3 regions of the Ralstonia sp. GX3-BWBA genome follow, and region 2 is predicted to be linked to each of the others. Evidence: predicted binding sites of a transcription regulator. Region 2 holds the regulator's gene; each other region holds the start of a gene.
The links. Region 2 encodes FliA, which starts transcription of late flagellar genes. Its sites were predicted from a motif close to CTAAAGTTTNNNNNNNNNNNGCCGNTA; they were not measured.

Region 1: the regulator FliA is predicted to act here: its motif matches at 4,614-4,640, upstream of fliD (flagellar filament capping protein FliD).
Region 3: the regulator FliA is predicted to act here: its motif matches at 4,662-4,688, upstream of fliD (flagellar filament capping protein FliD).

Annotation. Positions count from the first base shown of each region.
Region 1 covers NZ_QMKS01000020.1:56,860-63,293, forward strand. Annotated here, with positions in the region: gene fliL (flagellar basal body-associated protein FliL) at 1-234, opposite strand, end outside; gene DOD19_RS19075 (EAL domain-containing protein) at 748-2,484, shown strand; gene DOD19_RS19080 (response regulator transcription factor) at 2,619-3,254, opposite strand; gene DOD19_RS19085 (flagellin) at 3,666-4,487, shown strand; gene fliD (flagellar filament capping protein FliD) at 4,685-6,434, shown strand, end outside.
Region 2 covers NZ_QMKS01000024.1:126,420-132,853, reverse strand. Annotated here, with positions in the region: gene flhF (flagellar biosynthesis protein FlhF) at 1-964, shown strand, start outside; gene DOD19_RS23240 (MinD/ParA family protein) at 978-1,757, shown strand; gene DOD19_RS23235 (RNA polymerase sigma factor FliA) at 1,766-2,527, shown strand; gene DOD19_RS23230 (nucleobase:cation symporter-2 family protein) at 2,904-4,331, shown strand; gene DOD19_RS23225 (aldose epimerase family protein) at 4,374-5,456, opposite strand; gene DOD19_RS23220 (DNA-binding transcriptional regulator) at 5,453-6,434, opposite strand, start outside.
Region 3 covers NZ_QMKS01000022.1:73,629-80,062, reverse strand. Annotated here, with positions in the region: gene uvrA (excinuclease ABC subunit UvrA) at 1-4,535, shown strand, start outside; gene fliD (flagellar filament capping protein FliD) at 4,731-6,434, shown strand, end outside.

The DNA.
Region 1 (6,434 bases), on a different contig from region 2:
TTCTTCGGGCTGCAGATTGACGGTCAGGGTTTCCATGGCCACGAACACCGGCTCTTTGGGCTTGGGTGGCGCTGCGGGGCCGGATGCGGCGTGATTGCCGCCTCCGAGGAAGAACCAGGCAGCGCCGCCGCCCATGCCGGCGAGCAGGAGCACGATCAGGATGATCAGCAGCAGCTTGGTGGAGCCGCCCTTTGCTGGGGCGGGGGCGGTAGTGGCGGCAGCGGCTTCGGCCATGGGGATCACTCGGGGACTAGGGGGGGGTGGGCTTTCCCGGCTCGTGTCGCGCAAGACACCGTAAAACAACGCAAAGCACAGAGTCGGGTTCTCGGATGGCATTCTTCCCCACCTCTGTCCAGCTCATTCCAGCAAGAAACGTGGTCAATCCCGCTTATCTCGGGCGTTTGCGATGTGCAGGGTGGGACGGTATGTGCGCCGAAAGTGATTATCGAGGCACTTTTATGTGCCGATTACGTTGCGCCGGGCGCTTTACCCGTCGCGCCGCTCGCCGGCTCCGCCGCAAAAGTGACGTTGCCCGAAAGATTTGCCCGCACTTGCCGTTGTAATGATGGAATGCGCCGGCACGGTCCGGCCCTGCATACCTGCGTTGCCTTGCCGGAAGCCGCCTTGAATTCCTTGCCCTTTTCCACCCGTATTGACCTTGCGCTCGTCGATGCCGAAGGCTTGCCGGCCGACTGTCCTGCGCGCGGCGAGCCGCCGGGCTTCTGCCCGAAGCTGGACCTGCTGTCGATGGTCAACGCGCTGACGGAGGGCATCCTGGTGTGCGGAACAGACCGCCGCGTCACCTACGCCAATCCGAGTGCCGCACGGCTGCTGGGTTTGCCGGTGGAAGCGCTGGTGGGGCGCTTGCTGCCCACGGTCGTCAACGCCGCGGTGGATGAATTCGATGCGTCTATCCACGAGGCCGACTGGCCTGATCAGGATGTGATCGCCGAAGGGCAGCCGCAGTTGAACCAGATTTTCGGGATGCACTGCGTGGATGGCCGCACGGTGTGGGTTTCCAGCAACTGGACGCCGCTGTATGCCGATGGCGGTCATTCGATGACGGCCTCGCCGCGGGCATCGGAAGCCGGTGCGACGCCATATTCGGTGCTGGTGTCGCTGGTCGACATCACGCAGATCCGCGAAGCCCAGCAGCGCATCCGGCATCTGGCCACGCACGATACGCTGACGGGTCTGCTGAACCGCTCCGCGCTGGAAGACCGTCTGGAGCACGCGCTGGCGATCGCGCGCCGCAACCGCTCGCGCGTCTCGGTCATGTTCCTCGACCTGGATCGTTTCAAGAACGTCAACGACACGCTGGGCCACCAGTTTGGCGACATGCTGTTGCGCGAAGTGGCGGCCCGCCTGCAGGCTTGTGCGCGCGAAGCCGACACCGTGGCCCGCCTGGGCGGCGATGAATTTGTCGTCATGCTCGAAGCGCTCGACGGGCTGGGCACGCGGCGCGTGGCCGAGCGCATTCTCTCGGCCATCAGCGCGCCGTTCCATATTGAGGGGCAGGAGCTGTATCTGGGCGTGTCGATCGGGATTGCCGTGGCGCCGCACGACGGCGACGACCCGAACACGCTGCTGCGCAAGGCCGACGCCGCCATGTACCTGGCAAAAGAGCGCGGCCGCAACAATTTCCAGACCTTTACGAGCGACCTGGATGACCGCGTCTCGCGCCGCTTCCGCATTGAATCGGGCCTGCGCCGCGCGAGCGACCGCAACGAGTTCTACGCCGACTACCAGCCGCGCGTGGACGTCAAGAGCGGCCGTATCGTCGGCGTGGAAGCGCTCATTCGCTGGAATTCGGCCGATTTCGGACACATGATGCCCGGCCAGTTCATTCAGGACGCCGAAGAAACCGGCCTGATCGTCGAGATCGACCGCTGGATTCTGCGCGCTGCCTGCGACCAGCTTGCACGCTGGCGCCGCATCGGGCTGCCGGACTTGCGCATGTCGATCAACCTCTCGGGCCAGGCATTCAGCTCTGGGCAGTTGAGCGGGATGGTGCGTGGCGCGCTATCGACCAGTGGCTTGCCCGGCAATGCGGTGGAACTGGAGATGACCGAAGGCATTCTGATTCGCGACGATCCATCTTTGCATGCGTTGCTGACCGAGCTGCGCGCGATGGGCGTATCGCTGGCGCTGGACGATTTCGGTACCGGATATTCATCGCTGTCGTATCTGCACCGCTTCCCGATCGATACGTTGAAGATCGACCGTTCGTTCGTGCAAGAGCTGCCGCACGTGGCAGAGCGCGCGGCCATCACGCGGGCCATCATCATGATGGCGCAGGCCATGGGCATGAAGACCGTGGCCGAAGGCGTGGAGACCACCGGGCAACTCGAATTTCTGCGCGAAGTCGGCTGCGACGAGTTTCAGGGCTATCTGCTCACGCGGCCGCTGGAGCCGGCTGCGGTACAGGACCTCGTACGCGAGAACGCGCGCCGCTACGGCGAGCGTGTCCCCCGGTTTCTATAAGTCTTGAGTCTATTCAGGGTGTCCCGGAAAGCGTAGCGAGCGGCCTGAGGTTGGTGGGAGAAGCGCAGCCGTACATGTGTACGGCGAGCATCGCACCGCCAAGATCGGGCCGCGCAGTAGCTTTACGGGACACCCTAGAGTTGCAGGCCGTTGCTGACCACGTACATGGTCAGCTCGGCGTTGTTGCGCAGCTTCATCTTCGAGAGCACGCGCCCCCGATACACGCTGACCGTCTTGACGCTGATCTGCAGTGCCTCGGCAATCTCGCCCAACGTGCGGCCAGAGCCGAGCATGCGCAGCGTCTGGAATTCGCGGTCGGAAAGAATGTCGTGGCGGGGCTTGTCCCAATCGACATTCAGGTTGTCGGCAAGTACCTCCACGAGGTCCGAAGGCAGGTATTTCTTTCCCTTGGAGATGGCGTTGACGGCGGCCAGCAACTGCGGCTGGCTGGCGTCCATCGGCAGATAGCCGGCGGCGCCCGCCTTGAGTGCCCGTACGGCAAGCAGAGCTTCAGGATGGCGGCCCAGTGCCAGCACGGCCAGGCGGGCATGCTGCTGGCGCACGGTCTTGATGGTCTGGAATTCGTCTCCGGTGGCCGATTCCACCGAGAAGAGCATGACGTCCCACTCGCGCTGCGCGAGCAGGTCGTTATTGGCATCGCGCAGGTCCGGCACGGCCTCGATCTGCCGGGCCAGGCGCGAATCCTTGAGGATCTGGCGCAGGCCGACACGGGCAATATCGTGCGGTTCGACGATCAGGACATTGAGCATGGTGGGTGTTGCGGGTCAAACGCGGGCTCGCATCGAGCTCTTCTTTCCGCCCGCAGGCCTTCCGGCCGAACTGGCGGGCTTGCAACTCCCCATCTGTGCACTGTGTGGCGCTCTATATATAGAAGGATGCTGGCGCCTATGAACTGGTCGAACGAGTATAGCCGAGGGTCTGCAGGCCAAGAAGCAGGCTTGCCGCCTCTTTTGGAGGGGGTGTCGAAAGTCAGGCACCCGCAAGCCCAAACCGCCGCCGACGCACAAATTTGTCAAGGCGACCCTAAACTTTCCTCAGAGGCCACCGATAACCTGAGTACAACGCAGACCTGATCCCCTTCAAGTTGCAGGTCACGTTGCCCGGCCTAGCCGGAATTAGCAAACACGGGCAACAAACCATCGGGAAACTTAGGAGCCGTCATGTCCCTCAGCCTCAATACCAACATCTCGTCCCTGCAAACGCAGCAAGCACTGTCGGCATCGAAGGATGCGCTGCAGACCTCGCTGGAACGTCTGTCGACCGGCCTGCGCGTGAACAGCGCGAAGGATGACGCCGCCGCCTACGCTGTGGCTTCCAGCCTGACCACCACGCTGAACTCGCAGACGCAAGGTATCCAGAACTCCAACCAGGCGATGTCGTATCTGCAAACGGCCGACTCATACCTGGGCCAGGTTGAAAACAACCTGCAACGTATGCGCCAACTGGCCGTGGAAGCCAACAACGGCGGTCTGTCGACCACCGACCAGGCCAACCTGGACAAGGAATACCAAAAGCTGGCCACAGCCAACAAGAACATCGAGACCAACGCGAACTACAACGGCAACAAGCTGTTCGACGGTTCGGTCACGTCCACGACTTTCCAGTACGGCCAGAATGCCGCGACCGATGTGACCACGGTCACCAACGCTAACTTGGCAAGCTTCGGCACGCTGTCCAGCACGAGCGTGACCTCGACTGCCAACGCGACAGCTGCCCAGACAGCCATCGACACCGATCTGACCAACCTGAAGGCGGCCCGCGCCAACCTCGGTGCTCAGCAAAGTGGTCTGACCTCGACGATCAACACGCTGACGTCGAACAACACTGCGCTGTCGGCAGCCAAGTCGTCTTTGATCGATACGGACTATGCGTCGGAAACGTCGAACATGACACGCCAGAACATCCTGCAGCAAGCGGGTACGGCGATGCTGGCGCAAGCCAACTCGGCACCGAACAGCATCCTGAGCCTGCTGAAGGGTTAATCAGTAAGTTGGATGCAGCCCAGCCGCTTCGCGATTGGGCCAAGGGCCGGCGCTCCTCGGGGCGTCGGCCTTTTTTCTTTTTTTGGATACCCCCCTTTTTCGTGGGTGGCGCCTGCATAACCTGCCCTAAAGAAGCTGCAACCCGTGCCGTTGTGTAGAGAGACTTCCGCCGGCGCAGATGCTTATCGGACCCGATCATGGCGACTACCACTACCACCTCCTCAACCAGCAATTACGTTCCGCCGATCTCGATTCCCGGTATTGGGACGAGCATCGACGTCAACTCGCTGGTGTCCAGCCTCATGAAGGTGGAAAGCCTGCCGCTGACGCAGCTGCAGACCCAGCAAAGCTCGTACCAGACGCAGCTGTCGGCTGTGGGGTCTCTCAAGAGTGCGCTGTCGACCTTCCAGACCACGCTGTCGAATCTGAGCAGCGCGTCAAACTACAGCGCCATGAAGGCCAGCGGATACGACACCTCGATGCTGAGTGCGTCGGTGACGGGCTCGGCGCCTGCAGGTTCCTACGCGGTCAATGTCACGCAGCTTGCGCAATCGCAGGTTCTGGCGGCGCAGGGGCAGACGTCCACTACGACGGCCATCGGCAGCGGCACCTCGACCACGATTTCGTTCTCGTTCGGCTCGGTGTCGGGCGGCTCGTTCTCGGGCGGCAAGTACACCGGTTCGACGTTCACGCAGAACGGCAACCTGGCGGGTGGCTCGATCACGATCGATTCGTCCAACAACACGCTCGCGGGTATCCGTGATGCGATCAACTCGGCCAACGTGGGTGTGTCGGCCAGCATCGTGAACGACGGCAGCGGCAGCCCGTACCGTCTGGTGCTGACGTCGACCGCGGGCGGCTCCAGCTCGGAGATGAAGATTTCGGTGTCGGGCGACTCGACGCTGCAATCGCTGCTCTCGCAAGACCCGGCAGGCACGCAGAACATGACCGAGGTGACCACGGGCCAGAACGCCCTCGCCACCATCAACGGCATTGCCGTGCAGAGCCCGACCAACACGTTGTCGAACGTGGTGGACGGCACATCGTTCACGCTGTCCAAGACGGGCAGCACCAACGTGACGGTAGCCAACGACCCGACCGCCACCACCACCGCCGTCACCAACTTTGTGAACGGCTACAACGCGCTGCGCACGCAACTGAATTCGCTCACCAACATCGACCCCGCCAACAGCGCCAACAATGGGCCGCTGGCGGGCGATGTGAGCACCAAGACGCTCATCAACCAGATTACCGACGTGCTGGGCCAAGCGGTTGGCAACGGCAATTACCAGTCGCTGGGTAGCGTGGGCGTGACGATGAATTCCGACGGCACGCTGTCGGTTGACAACACCAAGCTGTCGGCTGCCGTTGCAAAGTCGCCCAGCCAGGTAGCCGGTCTGTTTGCCGGTACCGGCACGGCCACCGATTCACTGGTCAGCGTGCCGACGTTCTCGGATTCCACGCAGGCCGGCAGCTACGCCCTCAACGTGACGCGGTTGGCCACGCAGGGCACGCTCACGGGTTCGGCCGCCGCCAGCACGACCATCACGGCGGGTGTGAACGACACGCTCGCGTTCAACATCAGCGGCATGTCCATCAACGTGACGTTGGCGGCCGGCAGTTACACCGCGGCGACGCTGGCTGCGCAGATTCAAAGCCAGATCAACGCATCGACGACGCTGCAGAACGCGAAGGTTAACGCTTCGGTGTCGGCCAATGCCGGCGGCGTGCTGAGCGTAACCGATAGCCAGTTCGGCTCGGTGTCGGCGGTATCGGTGTCGGGCAATGGCGCTTCGTCGCTCTTCGGCGCGAGCCCAACGGCCACCAACGGTGTGGATGTGCAAGGCACGATCAACGGCGTTGCTGCAACCGGTTCGGGACAGAACCTCTATGGCATCAGCGGTTCCGCCACCGACGGCTTGACCGTGCAGGTGGCCGGCGGCCCGC
Region 2 (6,434 bases):
GACCCGCCGCATGGTCGGCGAGATCGAAACGCTCAAGAGCACGCTGACCGACGCCATGTCGAGCCTGGCCTCGCTGGGTGTGAAGCTGGGCGACCCGGTGCGTACGCGCCTGTTCCAGACCATGCTCAACGCGGGGTTCTCGGCACAGCTCACGCGCTACGTGCTCGAGAACATGCCGCAGCACGACTCGTATGAAGGCGCGCTGGATTTCGTGCAGCGCGCGATTGAAAAGAACCTGACCACCGTGTCGGATGAAAACAGCCTGCTCGACCAGGGCGGCGTGTTTGCCCTGATGGGCCCGACCGGCGTGGGCAAGACCACCACGACCGCCAAGCTGGCCGCGCGCTTCGTGCTGCGCCATGGCGCATCGCGCGTGGCACTGCTCTCGACCGACAGCTACCGGATCGGCGGCCATGAACAACTGCGCATCTACGGCAAGATCCTGGGCGTTTCGGTGCATGCCGTGAAAGACGCGCAAGACCTGAGCCTCGCCCTGAACGATCTGCGCGAGAAGCACGTGGTGCTGATCGACACCATCGGCATGAGCCAGCGCGACCGCGCCGTGTCCGAACAGATGGCGATGCTGCATGCCGTGGGCCCGTCGATCAAGCGCCTGCTGCTGCTGAACGCCGCAAGCAACGGCAAGACGCTCGATGAAGTGGTGGGTGCCTACCGCGACGCCAACCTGGCCGGCTGCATCCTGACCAAGATCGACGAGGCTGCGTCTGTTGGCCACGCGATGGACGTGATGATCCGCCGCCGCCTGCCGCTGCACTACGTGTCGTACGGCCAGCGTGTGCCGGAAGACATTGCGGTGCCGAACAAGAAGCTGCTGATCCACCGCTCGTTCCGGGCCGGTGCGGAGCAGTCGTCGTTCACGCTGGATTCGGACGAATCGTTGCTCGTGGCGCAAGGCGCTGCGCGCAACCGCGAACCTGGCCTGGCCGCTTTCGATTTCGCCTGACAAGGGGGCGACCATGACGACGCCATTCGCCAAGGATCAAGCCGCAGGGCTGCGGCGCATGCTCGGTCATGCCGCTTCCCGCCGTGTGCTGGTGATCGGTGCGGAAGAGCAGGTCGATGATTTTGTCGACAACCTGCGCATCGCGCTGTCCGCCATGGGCCGCGACACGGCCGTGGTGAACGCCCAGACCATGCTGGCCATGGCCGGCGTGCTCGAGCAGCACGACGAGACGGCGGATGTGACGCTGGTGGCCGCGCATTTCGGCACCCGGGCGCTGTGCACCGTTGCTGAAGCCTGCGACGACGTGCTGCTGACCTTCTCCGATGGTCCGGAAGGCATCAAGAGCGCGTACACGCTGCTCAAGAAAACCGCCGTGCTGCAAGGCAGCGCTGGCATCCGCACCGTGGTGTGCGGCGCGCATTCGGTGGATTCCGCCGTGCGCGTGTTCGGCAACCTGGCCAACACCGTGGGCCAGTACCTGAACACCCGTATCGATTTCGCTGGCTACCTCCCTGAGGACCGGCACGTAGAACTTGCGCTCTCGCTCGGCAAGCCCGTGGCGAGCGCGTTTCCCGCATCGCCTTCGGCCATGGCCTTCCGCCAGCTTGCCGAAGAAATGTTGAGCTGGGCCAGCGCCGAGGCCCAAGCCGGTGATGGCAGTGCGCCGTCGCGGGTGGTCATGTCGGCGCGGGCTCCGGCACAGCCGGCAGATGAATCGGCGCAAGCAACGTCAATGTCCACATCGACTGCGACGATCCGCGCCACCGCACGCGCGGCCGAATTGGTTTATTGAGGCGCAGCATGAACGAAGCGTCAAAGGCAGGCATGGATATGTACACCGCAACCGGTCGCAAGACCAAGTCCGACGAGATGGCCACGTATGCACCACTGGTACGTCGCATTGCCAACCAGATGATGGTCAAGCTGCCGGCCAGCGTTGAGCTGGATGACCTGATCCAGGCCGGCATGATGGGCTTGCTCGATGCGCTGTCGCGCTATGAGGAAACGCAGGGCGTGCAGTTCGAGTTCTACGCGGCCCAGCGTATTCGCGGCGCGATCCTGGACGAACTGCGCGGCTCGGACTGGCTGCCGCGCGGGCTGCGCCGCAACGCGCGCACGATCGAGCAGGCGATCCAGAAGCTGCAGCAGCAGAAGGGCCGCGCGCCCACCGAAACCGAGATTGCCGTAGCGCTGGGCATGTCGCTGGCCGAATACCAGAAGCAACTGGTCGACCTGCAGGGCAGCCAGCTGCTGTATTACGAAGATTTCGACCGCGAAGACGCCGACGCCTTCATCGAGAACCGCGCGCCCGAGAACGACGCCACACCGCTGGACCAACTGCTGGACCACGACCTGCGCGAATCGGTTGTCGCTGCCATCGAGGCTCTGCCCGAGCGCGAAAAGCTCATGATGAGCCTCTACTACGAGCAGGATCTGAACCTGCGCGAGATCGGCGCCGTGATGGGCGTGTCGGAATCGCGCGTGTGCCAGATCCACAGCCAGGCCATCGCCCGCATCCGCTCGCGCCTGCGCGATCGCGCATGGCTGCCGACGCCGACCTGATCTGAGGTCGGCTGAGAGCCACTGACACAACCCTGTGCTTCACGGGGTTTGATGGCGGCTCTTGGTTCCAGCTTTACCTGCCAGGTATTTCTACTGCGCGGCCAGCGACTCATGTCGCGGCCGCGCTTTTTCTTTGGCCCCGGTCACGAGGCGCGCTTGGAGGCTTGAGGCAGGTTGATCACGGCGCACACGCGTTTCAGAACGCAAAATATGTACACAAAAAACGGTTGTAATTGTTGACAGAAAAATGGCGCCCCTCCAAGATGCCGGCAAATACGCGGCATCACGCCGCATGAATGCAGGCGGATGGAATCCGCCGCACCCGCCTAAAGCACGCTCCCGGCATTGACACGGGGGCGGCCCCAGGAGACAGACAATGCGCCAATCCCCCGGCGAACCCTCGCCTTCTTCGTCGACAATCGCTCACGCCGTTGCCGATCCCGTCAACGAGCGTCTGCCGCTGCCCCGCCTGTTCGCACTGGGCTTGCAACACCTGTTGGTGATGTACGCCGGTGCGATTGCCGTGCCGCTGATTGTCGGCAATGCGCTCGGCCTGTCGAAGAGCGATCTGTCGTATCTGGTCAACTGCGATCTGTTTGCGGCTGGGATCGGCACGCTCATCCAATCGCTCGGTTTCCTGATCTTCGGGATCCGCCTGCCGGTGATGATGGGCGTCACGTTTGCCGCGGTTGCACCCATGATTGCCATTGGCGTGGAGCCCGGCATGGGGCTGCCCGGCATTTTCGGGGCGTCCATCGTTTCTGGTGTGTTCGGCATTGCCATTGCGCCGCTCATGGGCCGGCTGCTGGGCCTGTTCCCGCGCGTGGTAACGGGCACGGTCATCATGCTGATCGGTTTTTCGCTGTTGAGCGTGGGGATCAACTGGGCCGCGGGCGGTCAGCAGATGATTCCGCAGGTGGTCGACGGCGCGCGCCACATGGTGCCGAACCCGGCGTTTGGCGATCCGTTCGGTCTGGCCATTGCAGCGCTGGTGCTGGTGACGATTCTGCTGCTGACCAAATTCGGTAACGCACTGCTGTGCAATATCGCGGTGCTGCTTGGCATCGTGACGGGCACGCTGGTGGCGGCGGCATTTGGCAAAGTGTCGCTGGCTGATGCGAGCGCCGCGCCGCTGATGACGCTGGTGACGCCGTTCCACTTCGGTATGCCGAAGTTCGAGCTGTCGGCCATCATCTCGATGTGCATCGTGATCGTGATCACGCTGGTGGAATCGACCGGCATGTTCCTCGCGCTGTCGCACGTGGTGGGCAAGCCGATCTCGCGCAACGAGTTGACCAACGGCCTGCGTGCCGATGGCCTGGCGACGGTCGTGGCGGGTGTGTTCAACACGTTCCCGCATACGTCGTTCTCGCAGAACATCGGGCTGGTGTCGATCACGGGCGTGCGTTCGCGCTATGTGGCGGCCGCCGGCGGGGTGCTGCTGATCGTGCTGGGTCTGTTTCCGAAGCTGTCTTACGTGGTGGCGTCTGTGCCGCAATACGTGCTGGGCGGTGCGGGCATCGTGATGTTCGGCATGGTGGCCGCTGCCGGCATCCGCATGCTGGGCATGGTCGATTTCCAGCAGCAGCGCCACAACCTGCTGATCATCGCGGTGTCGGTCGGCTTTGGCATGATGCCGACGCTGGCGCCGGCGTTCTTCCACCACTTTCCGGACTGGACGCACCCCATCACCCACAGCGGCATCGTGATGGGCACGCTGGTGGCCGTGGTGCTCAACGCATGGTTCAACGGCATCCGCGGCGCGCACGAAGTCATGCACGGCGCGGCCGCAGCGGCGCATTGAACATCCAAGCCGCGTGCCTGAATGCAGATCAGGTCTCGCGGCTCAGGTCTCTTCAGCAACCGACACGCGGTATGCGGTGCGCTGCCGGTAGACCTGGCCCGGGCGGAACATGACCGCTTCCGCATCGGGCATGTTGACCTGGTTCGGGAACGCGCTCGCTTCCAGGCATAAGCCGCTGCGTAGCGCGTGCGTGCCCCCCAGCTTGTGCCCCGAGTAGAACTGAAGCCCGCGCTGATCGGTGAGTACTGTCAATTCGCGCCCGCTGCCCGGGTCATACAGCCGGGCGACTGGGCGCACATGCGGGCGACCCTCCGGCGCCGTATTGCGCAGCACGAAGCAGTGGTCGAACCCGCCGGCCTGCGCGAGTTGCGCGTTAGGCCAGTCCAACCGTACCCCGATGGGCGCCCCCTGACGAAAATCGAATGCCGTGCCAGCGACACTGGCTGTTCGCGTCGGAATCAGCTTTGCATCGACTTCCAGAAAGGCGTCGGCATCGATCGACAGGATGTGGCCTTTGATGTCGGTGCCGGGCTTGCCGCTCAGGTTGAAATACCCGTGGCTTGTCAGGTTGATCGGCGTGGGCGCATCGGTCCGCGCTTCATAGTCGATCGACAGCGTGCCATCGTCGTCAAGCGCATAGCGAACCTGAACAGCGACATTGCCCGGGAATCCCGCATCGCCTTCCGGGGAGGTGAGCCGCAGGACCAATGCGCTGTCCTGATCCTCGGCCTCCCATAGCGCCCGATGAAACCCGCTCGCCCCGCCATGGAGCAGGTTGCCCCCCTCATTGCGGTCGAGCGCGTAGTCGATGCCGTCGAGCGTGAAGCGCGCGCCCGCAATCCGGTTGGCCCAGCGTCCGATCAAGCCCCCCAGATAGCCCGGCGATTCAAGGTAGGCGGCAGGCGTCGCGTGGTTCAGAAGAATCTCCCCCAGGCGCCCGCTGCGGTCCGGTGCTTGCCAGGAGACGAGCGTCGCCCCCAGATCGCTGATCGAAACGCGCATGCCCGAGGCATTGCGCAGCGTGAACAACCGAACGGGTTCACCGTCCGGCAATTGCCCCCATGTTGCTGACGAGAGGGCGCCGTCGAGCGGCGCGTGTGCGGACAGCGCTGGCGCGATGCTCATGATTGGCCCTCCGTGATGGCGCGTTCCTGGTATTCGCGTGGCGTGCAATCCAGCTCACGGCGGAATACGGCGTGCATGTATTGGGGTGAGGTAAAGCCGCAGCGCACCGCCACCTCGGCGGTTGCGACATCACGGCTGGCCAGCATGTGCTTGGCGGCGTCGAGCTTATGGCGAAGGATTTCCTGGTGCACGGTGCAATTCAATTCACGACGAAAGTGTTCTTCGAGCGATGACCGCGAGATACCGACGTAGTCCGCGACCTGCTCGGTCTTGATTCCCTGGCAGGCGTACTGCCGGATGAAGTGGCGCGCGCGCATGACATATGGGCTGGAAAGCGGCTGGTGCCTGGACGACGCCAGCACATTGATGCCAACCGGCGGCACGAGAATCTGCCGGCCTGCCAGGCGGGCACCGCCCAGCATCTGATGTAGCAGATGCGCAGCGGTGCGCCCCATCTCCACCGTGCCCTGAATGACCGATGACAACGGGATGCGGCTCAAGGTGCGTGTGAGCGGATCGTTGTCGATGCCGATGATGGCGACTTCCTCTGGCACAGCCAACCCTGCCGTCATGCAAGCCTGCAGCAGGTGCCGGGCCCGCGCGTCGGTGACCGCAATGATGCCGATGGGTTTGGGCAAGCCCCGCAGCCATTCAATCAACTGACCGATCGCCTGATGCCAGGTCGGCGCGCTGGTCGAGAGGCCCCGGTAAATCTCCTGGTCAATCGGGGCGGTGGGATTGTCCTGCCGGCGCAAGCGGGTAAAGGCCAGTTCGCGCTGCTGTGCCCAGCGGTTCTCCGGTGCCTGGGGCAGGCTGTACAACGCAAAGTGCTGCAGGCCGGCTTCGATCAGGTGCCGGTATGCAAGCGAGACGAGCTTGCCGTTGTCCGTTGCGACATAGGGCTCCTTGGACGGGTATTGCGCTGCATCTTCATATGACGAGCCGACGGCCACCACCGGCAGCGGGCAACCGCGCAGC
Region 3 (6,434 bases), on a different contig from region 2:
CCCAGCTCGAAGCCCTGCCCGGCCTGACCGTGCACGACCTGATGCTGCTGCCCATTGAGCGCATCCGCCGCTTCTTTGACGAACTGACGCTGCCCTCAACGCTGCTCGACGACGCGCTCAAGCTGCTGCTGGACGAGGTGCGCACGCGCCTGGCGTATCTGTGCGACGTCGGCATCGGTTATCTGACGCTCGACCGCCAGAGCCGCACGCTCTCTGGCGGCGAAGTGCAGCGGATCAACCTGACGACGGCGCTCGGCACATCGCTCGTCAACACGCTGTTCGTGCTGGACGAACCGAGCATCGGCCTGCACCCGCGCGATCTGGACCGCATTGTCCAAGCCATGCAACGCCTGCGCGACGCGGGCAATACGCTGGTGGTGGTTGAGCACGATCCGTCCGTGATGCTGGCTGCAGACCGCCTGATCGACATGGGGCCCGGCCCCGGCGAGCGTGGCGGCAACATCGTCTTCGACGGAACGCCGGCGGCCATCCGCCAGGCCGATACGCTCACGGGCGCCTATCTGTCCGGACAGCGGCGCGTGGCCGATGCAACCGATTGGCAAGCGCGCGCCGTCAACGACGCCACGCCGCGTCTGGTGCTGGAAGGTGCGGCCGAACACAACCTGCGCGATGTCACCGTCGACATTCCACTGCAGCGCCTGGTGTGCGTGACCGGCGTGTCCGGCTCGGGCAAATCGACGTTGATCCAGGACGTCCTGCACCCCGCGCTGGCACGCCACTTTGGCAAGGCTACCGAATCGCCAGGCGCATTCCGCGCCCTGCGCGGCGCCGATCAGATCAGCGACGTGGTGTTCGTCGATCAATCCCCGATCGGCAAGACCGCGCGCTCGAACCCGGCCAGCTACGTGGGCGCGTTCGATGAAATCCGCAAGCTGTTCGCCAAGGCGCCGATGGCGCTGCAGCGCGGCTACACGGCGGGCACCTTCAGCTTCAACTCGGGCGACGGCCGTTGCCCGACCTGCGGCGGCTCGGGTTTCGAGCACGTCGAGATGCAGTTCCTCTCCGACATCTACCTGCGCTGCCCGGATTGCGACGGCACGCGTTATCGCGCCGAAATCCTGGAAGTGAAGATCCCGCGCGCGGGGCGCTCGCTATCGGTGGCCGATGTGCTGGAGCTGACGGTAAGCGAAGCCGCCAGCATGTTCGCTGATGACGCCGACGTGCTGCGCGTGCTGCAACCCATCGTTGACGTGGGCCTGGAGTACGTGAAGCTGGGCCAGCCGGTGCCGACGCTCTCCGGCGGCGAGGCTCAACGCCTGAAGCTGGCGGGCTTCCTGGCCGAAGCGGCGCAAGCCGCCCAGGCGGCGGCTCGCAAGCGCGTCAAGCAGGATGTGCCCGCCAATGCCGGCCGCCTGTTCATGTTCGACGAACCGACCACGGGCCTGCACTTTGACGACATCGCCAAGCTGATGCGTGCCTTCGGCAAGCTGCTCGAAGCGGGGCATTCGCTGATCGTGATCGAGCACAACCTCGACGTGATCCGCGCGGCGGACTGGATCATCGATCTCGGTCCCGAGGGCGGCGACGCAGGCGGCCTGCTCGTGTGCGCCGGCACGCCCGCGCAGGTGAAGGGCTGCGCTGAATCGCACACCGGTGTGGCGCTCAAGCAGTACGAAGCCAGCATCGGCCAGCCGGAGGCAGCCGAAGGTGTGCCGTTGCAGACCGCGTTGGCTGAACGCCGCGCAAAACGCGCCGCCTTGGCCGAAGTCCAGGGCGAAAACGTGGTGCGCATCGTTCACGCACGCGAGCACAACCTGAAAGGCCTGAACGTCGATATTCCGCACGGTAAGTTCAACGTGGTGACGGGCGTGTCGGGCTCGGGCAAGTCGACACTGGCGTTCGACATCCTGTTCCACGAGGGGCAGCGCCGCTATCTGGAATCGCTCAACGCCTATGCACGCTCCATCGTGCAGCCGGCGGGGCGACCGGAAGTCGATGCGGTCTACGGCATTCCGCCCACGGTGGCCATTGAGCAGCGCCTGTCGCGTGGCGGCCGCAAGAGCACGGTGGCGACCACGTCCGAGGTGTGGCACTTCCTGCGTCTGCTGTATGTGAAGCTGGGCGTGCAGCACTGCATCCACGACGGCACGCCGGTATCAGCGCAAAGCCCGGAGGCGATCTTTGCCCAGCTCATGCGCGACCATCGCGGCCAGCACATTGGCCTGCTCGCGCCGTTGGTCGTGAACCGCAAGGGCGTCTATACCGACCTTGCCAAATGGGCCAAGGCGCGCGGCTATACACATCTGCGCGTCGATGGCGAATTCCTCAGCGTCGACCCATGGCCACGCCTGGATCGCTTCCGCGAGCACACGCTGGAACTGCCCGTGGGCGACATCGTTGTCTCGCCGGAAAACGAAGCCGCGCTGCGTGCATTGCTGGAGCAGGCGCTGGAATACGGCAAGGGCATCATGCACGTGCTCGCGCCGCTCGATGGCCTGCAGAACGCCATGCGCAACGGCGGCACGGCGCACGTCGGCAATGTGAAGGTGTTTTCGACCAAGCGCGCGTGCTCGACCTGCGGCACCAGCTACCCCGAGCTGGACCCGCGCATGTTCTCGTACAACAGCAAGCATGGCTGGTGCACGAGCTGCGTCGGTACCGGATTGGCGCTCACGCGCGAACAGCGTGCCGCGTTTGATGACACCGTGCTCGGCGGTGACGATCGCGGCCGCGAGCAGACGTTGCCGTCGGAGGAGGTCGATCCGGACGGCATGACCGACCTGCCCTGCCCGGATTGCCACGGCACGCGCCTGAATCCGACTGCGCGCGCTGTCACCTTTGCCGCCAAACCCATCGTCGACATTGCGCAGTGGACGGTCAGCCAGACCCGCCGCTGGGTCGAGGGCCTGGACCTGACAGGCCGCGATGCCGACATCGCCCGCGACGTGGTGGCCGAGATTCACAGCCGCCTGTCGTTCCTGGAAGAGGTCGGCCTGGGCTACCTGAGCCTGGACCGCGCCGCGCCGAGCCTGTCGGGCGGTGAAGCGCAGCGTATCCGCCTGGCTGCGCAACTCGGCAGCAACCTGCAAGGCGTCTGCTACGTGCTGGATGAGCCGACCATCGGCCTGCACCCGCGCGACAACCGGATCCTGCTCGACGCGCTGCGCAAGCTGGGCGACAAGGGCAACACGCTGGTGGTGGTTGAGCACGATGAAGACACCATCCGCCGGGCCGATCACATCATCGACATTGGCCCGGGCGCCGGCAAGCGCGGCGGCACGCTGGTTGCACAAGGCGGCGTGGCGGACCTGGCAGCCCAGCCGGATTCGCTCACCGGCCGGTTCCTGTCGCAGCCGATCGAGCATCCGCTGCAGCCGCGCCGTCAGGTGGTCGCACCGCGTGCTGGCGTGCAGGCGGTGCCCGAGCAATGGCTGACGGTGCATGGCGCCAAGCTGCACAACCTGCGCAACGTGACGGCGACGATGCCGCTGTCACGCCTGGTGGCCATTACAGGCGTATCGGGCTCCGGCAAATCGACGCTGGCTCGCGATGTTTTGATGACGAACCTGCTCGATGCGGTCGGCCGTTCGGTGCTGTCTTCGCCGGCCACGCGCCGCGCGCGCAAGGCCGCACAGGCCGAGACGCCTGAGGCGAAGATGCCGCGCAAGCTCGACGTGAAACACGACTGGCACGGCTGCGACAGCGTCACCGGCTGGGAAACCATCGACCGCGTGCTCGAAGTCGACCAGACCCCGATCGGCAAGACGCCGCGCTCCTGCCCGGCCACCTACATCGGCGTGTGGGACACCATCCGCAAGCTCTTTGCCGACACGCTCGAAGCCCGTGCGCGCGGCTATACCGCCTCGCGCTTCTCATTCAATACCGGCGACGGCCGCTGCCCCGCCTGCGAAGGTCAGGGCGTACGCACCATCGCCATGAGCTTCCTGCCCGACGTAAAGGTCGGCTGCGACGTCTGCCACGGCCAACGCTTCAACGCCGAGACGCTTGCCGTCACCTGGCGCGGCAAGAACATCGGCGATGTGCTCACCATGGAAATCGACGAAGCGGTCGAGTTCTTTGGCGCGATGAACAGCATCGCCCATCCGCTGCAACTGATGAAGGACGTCGGCCTCGGCTACCTGACGCTCGGCCAGCCTTCGCCCACGCTGTCCGGCGGCGAGGCGCAGCGCATCAAGCTCGTCACCGAGTTGTCCAAGGTGCGCGATGACCTGACCCGCCGTGGCCAGAAGGCACCCCACACGCTGTACGTGCTGGACGAGCCGACCGTGGGCCTGCACATGGCCGACGTGGCCAAGCTGATCCGGGTGCTGCATCGCCTGGCAGACGGCGGGCACAGCGTGATCGTGATCGAGCACGACCTCGACGTGATTGCCGAAGCGGACTGGATCCTCGATCTCGGCCCAGAAGGCGGTGACGAGGGCGGTACGATCGTGGCGGCGTGCGGGCCGGAGGCGTTGACGCGCGTAGCGGCCAGCCATACCGGCGCGGCTTTGGTGCCGGTGCTGGCGCGCGGCAAGCAGGTCGACCCAAGCAAGCAAGGCGAAACGGTCTAGCGTGGCGCGCGACGGTCTCCGGGCAGATGGAGACCGTCAGCGCGGTGCGCCGCTCGGTGTGGCGTGGGCAATTCTTTCGCTTTCCTGAGCAGACCGGCAAAAAAGCCTGCCCGAGCAGGGTTTGCCCTAAAGAACCGGGCTGCGCTGCCGTCACATTGTGGAGATTGTGAAGAAAGCGTTTGCGCGCGTCCGACCATGGCCACTTCGTCCACAAGCAACAACTACATTCCGCCGATCTCGGTTCCGGGCATCAGTACGAACATCGACGTCAACAGCCTTGTCACGAAGCTGATCCAGGCGGAAAGCAAGGGCATGACGCTGCGGCAGACGCAGCAGAAGGCTTTTCAGACGCAGTTGTCGGCGGTCGGCTCGCTCAAAAGCGCGTTGGCGACCTTCCAGACGGCGATGGCGGCCCTGAACAACCCCGACACGTTCACCGGCAACAAGGCCAGCGGGCACGACACGTCAATCCTCACGGCTTCGCTGTCCAACACGGCGCCCGCCGGCACGTATCAAGTCAACGTGACGCAGCTTGCGCAGGCGCAGGTGCTGTCGGCCAACGGGCAGGCATCCAGCAAGACGTCCATTGGCGGCGGCACGCCCACCACCCTCACGTTTTCATTCGGTAGCGTCTCGGGCGGCAGCTTTGCCAACGGCAAATACACCGGCGCCACGTTCACGCAAAACGGCAACCAGGCCGGCGGCTCGATCACCATCGACCCATCGAACAACACGCTCGCCGGCATCCGCGACGCCATCAACAGCGCCAACGTGGGCGTCTCGGCCAGCATCGTCAACGACGGCAGCAATTCGCCCTATCGGCTGGTGCTGACGTCCACCGCAGGCGGCGCCAATTCGGAGATGAAGATTTCCGTCTCCGGCGACCCTGCTCTGCAATCGCTGCTGAGCCACGACCCGGCCGGCACGCAGAACATGACCGAGGTCGCCACGGGCCGCAACGCCATGGCCACCGTCAACGGCATCAGCGTGCAGAGCGCCACCAACACGCTGACGGACGTGGTGGACGGAACGTCGTTCACGCTGGCCAAGACGGGCAGCACGACCGTCACGGTCGGCAGCGACGCCGGCCAGGCCAGCCAGTCGGTGCTCAACTTCGTCAAGGCGTACAACGCGCTGCGCATCCAGCTCAACGCGCTGACCAAGTTCGACACGGCCAACGCCGCCAACAACGGCGCGCTGGCGGGCGACGTCAGCACCAAGATGATGATCAACCAGCTGACCGACGTGCTGGGCCAGGGCATCGGCAACGGCGCGTTCCAGTCGCTCGGCAGCATTGGCGTGACGATGGACAAGGAAGGCACGCTGTCGATTGACGACCCCAAGCTGACCGCCGCGCTGAAGAAATCGCCCGGCCAAGTGGCGGCGCTGTTTGCCGGCACGGGCACGGCAACGGATTCGCTGCTGAAGGTCTCGTCGTTTTCAACGACCACGCAGGCCGGCAGCTATGCCGTCAACGTCACGCAACTGGCCACGCAGGGCGCATTGAAAGGCTCGGCGGCCGCCAACGCGACCATCCAGAGCGGCGTGAACGACAGCCTGTCGGTCACGCTCAGCGGCATCACGACCAACATCAAGGTGCCGGCGGGCAGCTACACCCCGTCGAGCCTGGCCGCGCAGATCCAGAGTCAGATCAACGCATCGCCTGACCTGCAGAGAGCGAAGGTGGAAATCGCCATCGGCGCCGATGCCAACGGCGTGCTGACGTTGACCGACAAGCAATACGGATCGGTATCCACGGTGTCTGTGTCGGGCAATGGCGCAGCGTCGCTGCTCGGCGGCAGCCCGACGGCCACCGGCGGGCGCGATGTGCAAGGCACCATCAACGGCGCTGCCGCCACGGGTTCGGGCCAGAACCTGTACGGCGCCAGCGGCTCCGCA